Regions from separate parts of the Flaviflexus sp. genome, predicted to be linked through region 2. Evidence: riboswitches for the same ligand, from Rfam matches in the RefSeq annotation. Region 2 holds a riboswitch; each other region holds the start of a gene.
What was found. A riboswitch is a leader RNA that binds a small molecule or an ion and turns the genes downstream of it on or off. The one in region 2 is predicted to bind S-adenosylmethionine.
Positions count from the first base shown of each region.

Region 1: linked by a shared signal. The riboswitch ahead of ACTHUY_RS06250 (hypothetical protein) and the one ahead of ACTHUY_RS01975 (methionine ABC transporter ATP-binding protein) in region 2 are both predicted to bind S-adenosylmethionine.
Region 3: linked by a shared signal. The riboswitch ahead of ACTHUY_RS07705 (hypothetical protein) and the one ahead of ACTHUY_RS01975 (methionine ABC transporter ATP-binding protein) in region 2 are both predicted to bind S-adenosylmethionine.

Region 1 is NZ_JBQCYC010000009.1:12,316-14,575, reverse strand. It holds gene ACTHUY_RS06255 (DUF624 domain-containing protein) at 1-366, shown strand, start outside; SAM riboswitch class IV at 921-1,023, shown strand; gene ACTHUY_RS06250 (hypothetical protein) at 1,277-2,176, shown strand.
Region 2 is NZ_JBQCYC010000002.1:156,909-159,168, forward strand. It holds gene ACTHUY_RS01970 (aldo/keto reductase) at 1-766, shown strand, start outside; SAM riboswitch class I at 992-1,078, shown strand; gene ACTHUY_RS01975 (methionine ABC transporter ATP-binding protein) at 1,084-2,055, shown strand; gene ACTHUY_RS01980 (methionine ABC transporter permease) at 2,052-2,260, shown strand, end outside.
Region 3 is NZ_JBQCYC010000012.1:26,606-28,865, reverse strand. It holds gene ACTHUY_RS07710 (GmrSD restriction endonuclease domain-containing protein) at 1-444, opposite strand, end outside; SAM riboswitch class IV at 729-844, shown strand; gene ACTHUY_RS07705 (hypothetical protein) at 859-1,260, shown strand; SAM riboswitch class IV at 1,403-1,518, shown strand; gene ACTHUY_RS07700 (hypothetical protein) at 1,529-1,948, shown strand; gene ACTHUY_RS07695 (hypothetical protein) at 2,181-2,260, shown strand, end outside.

The sequences.
Region 1 (2,260 bases), on a different contig from region 2:
GCCTGGGAGATCTGGGCTATCGGCCGCATGGACCTGGGACTGGCCGGCACCATCGCCACCGTCCTCTCCATCACCGGCACCATCCTCATCCTGGGCTTCGCCGTCTGGTACTTCCCCTACATCAGCCAGTACAAGGCCCCAATAGGTTCAGCAACTAAACGTTCAGCACTCCTAGCGTTCCGCTACCTGCCGCGTACTCTCCTCGCTCTCGCACTGCTTCTCATCCAGCCAGCGATTCTCTACTTCAACCCCGACATCCTCGGCGTCCTTGTCTTCGCGAACCTACTCATCCTCCCCGCCGCCATCCTCTACCTCCACGACATCCTCCTTGCCGCACCACTGAGGGCATACGGCAGCCACGAGTAGCCCAGGGATCAGGGGGCAGGTATCAGGGAAGCAGTGTGGGCTAGCTGGTGCCACCCTTACCGCAGGCTCCGCACTGGCATATGACGCAGTACTGGCTCCCGGATCGGTACCGGCCCATATTGGCCGGGAGGGTCTCTCCGCCGAATACGAGCTACTCTAGGCCATATGGAGCGAGACACCATGTGTCGCAGTATCGAGCGCGTCATGTGTGACAGACGTCTCCACAATGGAACTGCGCAGGACGGAAAATTTTGGATCTACCTCGGTCCTGCATAACCGATTGAACTGATTTGTGCAGTAGAGTGCCAGGAAAGGCGACTGCGCGCTTCTCGCGCTATTCCAACGAAATATCACCGTTCCGACCGGCCTCTTGGGTTGCGTATAGCGGATACGCCCTGCCGATAGGGGAGCGGCCCTGTGGCTCTTCAGAACGCTACCGAACGGTAGCTGCAAATCGCTAAATTTGACCTAATAATGCCATGAGATTCCCTGATCTCACGTAATGGGCGGCGGCGTCTTGACATGCGGACTAGGGACCGTGTTATTCTGGCCGTGGTCCAGAGAACCAGCGAAGAGCCCCGGCTAGCTGGTCGACAACCCCTCACGTGCGAGGGGTGCCCCGGGTGATGACCAGGCCTCAATCGGCAAGCGAAGCACCGTTCGCGGTGGGAAAGCACGAAGGAAAATAGCATGACATTCACGAATATTTACCAGACGACTGGGCAGTCCGTCCGAGTATCGGCTACGCACCGAATTCATCGAATGTATATGCGCACGCATAAGTCCATGGCCTGATCCGGCCAACGCGATCTACACCTGGGAATCTCATTATCCCTCCAGCGTCACTTACGCACCTTCACACATCAGCTCCAATTCGGAGCACTCTGCTATACCACTCTTAGGATTTACGATGACTATCCAGCTGCCCTCATCAAACCAAACCCGTTCCAGCTACCGCGTTCCCGCCCTCTCGATCGATCTGTCTGCCCTCGGTGCAGAAGTGCTCGACACCGATACCGACTTCGGTGAGGACTTCCCGGTAGAAACCTGCAACTTCGGCCGCCTGGCTTCCATGACCTCAGCGGCACTGACCGATGGTCTTGCAGGAGTCACCCTCGGAGCCTCCTTCCTGCTGCGATCCGATCTGCACCTGCGGGACTGCAGGCTCGATGCTATCCGCGCAGCCGTGAAGCTCACGTCCCGGATTACCGGCCCCATCTTTGCTTCCGTCACCGCCCACGAGGTCGGCAACGCCGCCCTCGACCTGGTCAAGGACACGGGCGTTGGTCTCGAGATCCACATCCCGCACGGGGAACTAGATGCCGCTCTCGATCTGGTTCGCCGTGCGCAGGATGCTGGTACTCCAGTCACGGTTGCCCTGACCGGTGATACTGCTCAGTCGATTGATCTCACTAAGCTCGGTACTGCTGTTGATACCGTTCGCCTTCGCGAACAGGATCCCCACACGGCCCGCGAGATCCGTTACTCCTTGCGCTCCGCAGCACTGGAAGCCGGACACGACCTTCAGGTTGTCTGCGATCTCTTCATGATCGTCTCGGCTTGCGCGATGGATGCGGAGGAGCGCGGCAATCTTATCTCCGCCATAGGTGCCGATCGCTACGCAGAAGGCTCGGCACGTGTTCTCGGTACCGTCCACGACGTTGCCGACCACGTAGAATCCTGGCTGGCCCTTGGTGCCGGCGATGCATTCACGATCCTCCCGGGTTCCCTTCCCACCGATCTCGCGTCCACTGTCTGCGGCGTTCTTCCTCTTCTGCACGCACGCCGCGAAGCCGAGGCCGCTGCCTAAAGGGAAGCTTTCCTCGAACAGGCATAGAACACGGATTAAAGGTCCGGAAGACCGAGCATTAGCTCGGGAAGCCTGGTTGCGCGA
Region 2 (2,260 bases):
TACTTCTCCCCTCATGGGAGAGGAAGCGACAACTGCTGTCGCTTCGGCGCTCGATGCTGGCTATACCTTTATCGACACGGCATCGAAGTACGAGAACGAAGAGGCCGTCGGTCAGGGAATCAAGGCCTCCGGCGTTGCTCGCGAGGACGTTATTCTCCAAACCAAGCTCCGCGGCAATGATCATGGGGATGTTCGGGGAGCGCTCGAGCGTAGCCTTAGCAGGCTCGGCGTCGACTACCTCGATGCGTGGCTTATTCATTGGCCGCTCCCCATGCTTGGCCGTTACCCCGAGGCGTACGAGGAGATGGCCAAGGCGCAGGAGGAAGGTCTTGTCCGCACCCTCGGCGTCTCCAACTTCCTCATCGAACACCTGGATGAACTGAAGGCTAAGACCGGCCTCGTCCCTGCCACGAACCAGGTGCAGGTTGACCCGGGCCTGCACCGCTCCGAGTACCGCAAGGAACTTGCTGATCGCGGGATTGCAGTTCAGTCCTGGTCACCGCTTTCGAAGGGGGGTGACCTGTTCGAGACAGATGCCGTGACCTCCGCGGCTGCAGCGCACAGCATCACGCCCTCGCAGGCAGTCCTGGCCTGGCACCGTGCGATCGGTGCCATCCCGATTGTCCGCTCCACGAACGAGGAGCGTAGGAAGCAGAACCTTGAGGCTGTCGAGGTTCAGCTGACCCCCGCAGAGGTGGAAGCGATCTCCGCACTCCCGCAGCGCGAACTTGGCGAATGGGATCCTGCAACGCACGACGAGCGATAGACCTAAGCGCTTAAAGTGTAGAACCAAACTTCAGAGGTGCCCCGGCGGTAGTTATGCCTCGCACATCTCCTGCACAGGAACGTGGGGGTGACTGTCGTCGGGGCTCTCCCTTGCCCATGAATAAAGTGGACATAGGTTGACGTAACGTGCTCGGTGTCACACGGCCAACTGCGTCCAAATCCTGAGATTGTTTGGCGCTCTGACCTGGGGCGTTGTCTAATGGGGGAACCATCAAGAGTGGCTGAGAGACCTGGCTCGTCGACGCCGCAGCAACCGAGAAAAACCCGGTGCTAAGGCCAGGACCGATGGAGGAATCGATGATCACATTGGACGGTGTCCGCAAGGTGTACCCGGGAGTTGTCGCTCTCGACGGTATCGATCTCAATATCCCTGCAGGCCAAATTCACGGAATTGTGGGCCAGTCGGGTGCGGGCAAGTCCACTCTGATCAGGTGCCTGACGGCACTCGAAAGGCCAACCGAAGGCCATATTTGGGTCGATGGGCAGGACCTTTCCTCGCTCACCCCCAACCAGCTACGGACAGCACGCCGCTCAATCGGCATGGTGTTCCAGGGCGGCAACCTGCTTGATGCTCGTACCGCCGGTCAAAACATTGCGTACCCGCTGAAGGTTGCCGGCCTTGATAGGGGAGGGCGGCGCGAACGCGTACAAGAGCTCCTTGACCTCGTCGGCCTTGGTGACCGTGGCGACTCCTATCCGTCCCAGCTTTCCGGTGGTCAGCGCCAGCGCGTCGCCATTGCCCGTGCGCTCGCGGCACGGCCCGCAGTGCTCCTGTGCGATGAACCGACCTCGGCTCTCGATACTCAAACCACCGAACAGATTCTCGACCTCATTAAGGATGTTCGCGACCAGACCGGTGTCACGGTCGTCATCATCACGCACGAGATGTCGGTGGTGCGCGAAACCTGTGACGCCGTCACGCTCCTGTCGAAGGGCAAGGTTGTTCAGTCCGGCAGGCTTGACGAGATCATCACGGACACCGGCTCCCGCCTAGGTGCTGCCATTGTTCCGCCTCCGAAGGTTGACGAGATCCCGCCGGGAACGACACTGATCGACATTGCCTTTACGTCCCGTCCGGGGGAGGCCTCCGGTTCCCACGTTCTCAGCCTGGTGGCCGAGCTCGGGGCAGATGTTACCGCTGGAACGTTCGAGACTCTGGGCTCCGCCCAGATCGCACGCCTCGTTCTCTCGGTTGAAAATGCTCGGGTCGATTCGACCATTGCGGCGCTCGCTGCTCAGGGCGTTGATGCGAAGGAGCGTGCAGCATGAATACTTTGACTCAGGACGGCACGTGGTTCAATAACCAGATCGTCCAAGAGACGCTGTGGGACGCGACCGTGGAAACCCTGCTCATGGTCGGCTGGTCCACCCTCGCAACGGTGGTCATTGGATTGCCTCTCGGTATCCTTCTCGTTGCCACCGCGAAGGGCGGAATCCGTCCAAACAAGATCGTCAACGCCATTCTTTCCCTGAT
Region 3 (2,260 bases), on a different contig from region 2:
CCTTGTCCCGGGCTTGAATGTTTTATCCGTGAGGTCGCGGCTCAATATGTCATTGCGAGTATCGCAGCCGTTTCGGTCGATGTCTGCCCATCTTTGACCAAAGAGCTCCCGGTCATAGCCGGTCTTCGGTGCACGTCCTTTTACTTCAAGAGTCTCGACCACCTCGGTAGCGAGGAGCCCGTCAGTATCAGCTGTGGTGACGCTCTGTTCGGGAGTTGTTGATTCCTCAGTAGCGGTCGGTGTTTCAGTCGGTTCAGGCTCCACCGTCGCATCGACGGTGATCAGCTCTTCTTGTTCGTCTTCCTCTGACGGGACTATCGAAGCAGGCTCTTTAGTTTCTTCATGAACTTCGACAAGCTCTGTGCCCTCGGTGGTCTCTTCTGAGAAATACGTGCCGGCACCAACAACAGCAACAGCTCCGAATACCCACCAGCGAAGCTTCATTCTCAGTCCCCAATTTTTAAGTCTTGTGAGTTCTCAACAGTCCGAGTGTAATCGGGGTCGGAGGCGGAAATGTGGGCCCTATAGTTGGCAGGCTATGCATTCAAGCACATGTTGACGGCCACTGTTCTGGGTACGTCCCCTCTCCAAATAATTCGGCTCCGCCATGACGATCAGCTCAGAGCGAGCCCGGATCTCTTCGTTGCTGATACAAGACAGGTGGAGAGAGGGGCGGGAAGAAAATCAACAAATTTCTGTCCGACCCCCGTGTGCATAATAGAAACATCGATCAAGAAGTTCGACGCTAAGCCCCTCGGCTAGTCGACTAGCAACCGCGTCTCGCACACGGTGCTCCCGAAGGAAGATCGGCCCCCGAGCAAAAGCTCGGGCGGAAGTATGCGATATAGGAAAATTCTTATGAACCCCATGGACGATGCGCCGGATGCGCACGAATACATTTTCATCGAAGGCCCAGACGTCACTGTGGAAGACTGCAGTAAATACAAGTCTGGTCACCGTGTCCATTTCATCCAGGTCCGGCTTGCCTCTGAGGAGCGGAGAGTCGCGGCCGAAGTGACCGCGGTAGATGGTCATTACATCGACTTCAGAACAGAAGCAGGCACCCAGCGCCGCTGGAACCACGACCCCCAGCGCCTGCTCAAAGTGCAGGAGATAGCTGCCCGGGACCCCGAGGCGAGGACTGTCTGGTCGGAAAGATACCACCTCCTGACCGTGTACTCGAAAGAGCCCAGCGGGTCTGTTGTCGGAACTCCAGTCACGCTTGCGCCGAGCCCAACGGACTGCGGCTACAGCCTGTAAGCCGCTGCCGAGGGCAGCCGAATCGCAGTGTGTTCTGACCATTGAAATCAGCTGTTTCAGCTGAGCTCTCGAGGTCGAAACACGGGTCGGGTAGAAAAGCAGAATATTTCTGTCCGACCCGTGGGCCCATAATAGAAGTATCGATCGAGAAGTTCGACGTGAAGCCCCTTGGCTTGTCGACTGGCAACCGCGTATCGCACACGGTGCCTCCAAGGGAAGATCGGCCCCTGGGTAAAAGCCCAGGTGGAAGCGAGCGAAAAAGGACATCATGAACGACGACAACCACCATGAGGCGCATCCTCCGGCGGACGATAAGAACAGATTCACCGAGGTCTACTCCGGCAGCACATGCCGGTCCGGCGAGAACGGCCACTATCTTTCCGCCGAAGACTACGAAGCAGCGGACCAGGACACCTGGGAAACCGTCATCCTCACCGGTACCCATGGGAAGTTCATCCACATCATCTCGGGCGAAGGCTCAACGCGGGTATGGACTCACTCCCGTTTCCTGGTGACATCGATCCGCCTTCTGCACTCTGAGGGCGGAAACGTTGAACTGCACAAGTCGAAGGGAATCCTACGAGCGACGAATGGCCTGATAAGAGCGATCACCAGAGTGGCAGCGGAGGTCACTCCATGCGAGTACTCGAGGCCTGAGCTGCCAAAACCTCTACCCCGAAGCATCTAACCTTCATCAACCTCGAATCAGTGCGGGAAGCATATAGCTCCCCGCACTGATTCATCTCTTTCACCGCGATAGCGGTGTCTTCTCAGCGGTGCAGCCACGAGGCTGCGCCGCGTCTTCGCACTCAGTGCCACAGGATTTGACAGATATTCAATCACCCATGGTGGGGCACTGCCTGGCTCAGGTCGTGCCCCACTCGATTGCCCTGGCGGGGCTAGATACGGATAGGACAGATATGTTCGAGCACGAACACCAGGCCATGCGCTTTTCCAAGAAGACTTTCGAATGGAGCGAAATCCTTGTTTTTGACAGTGT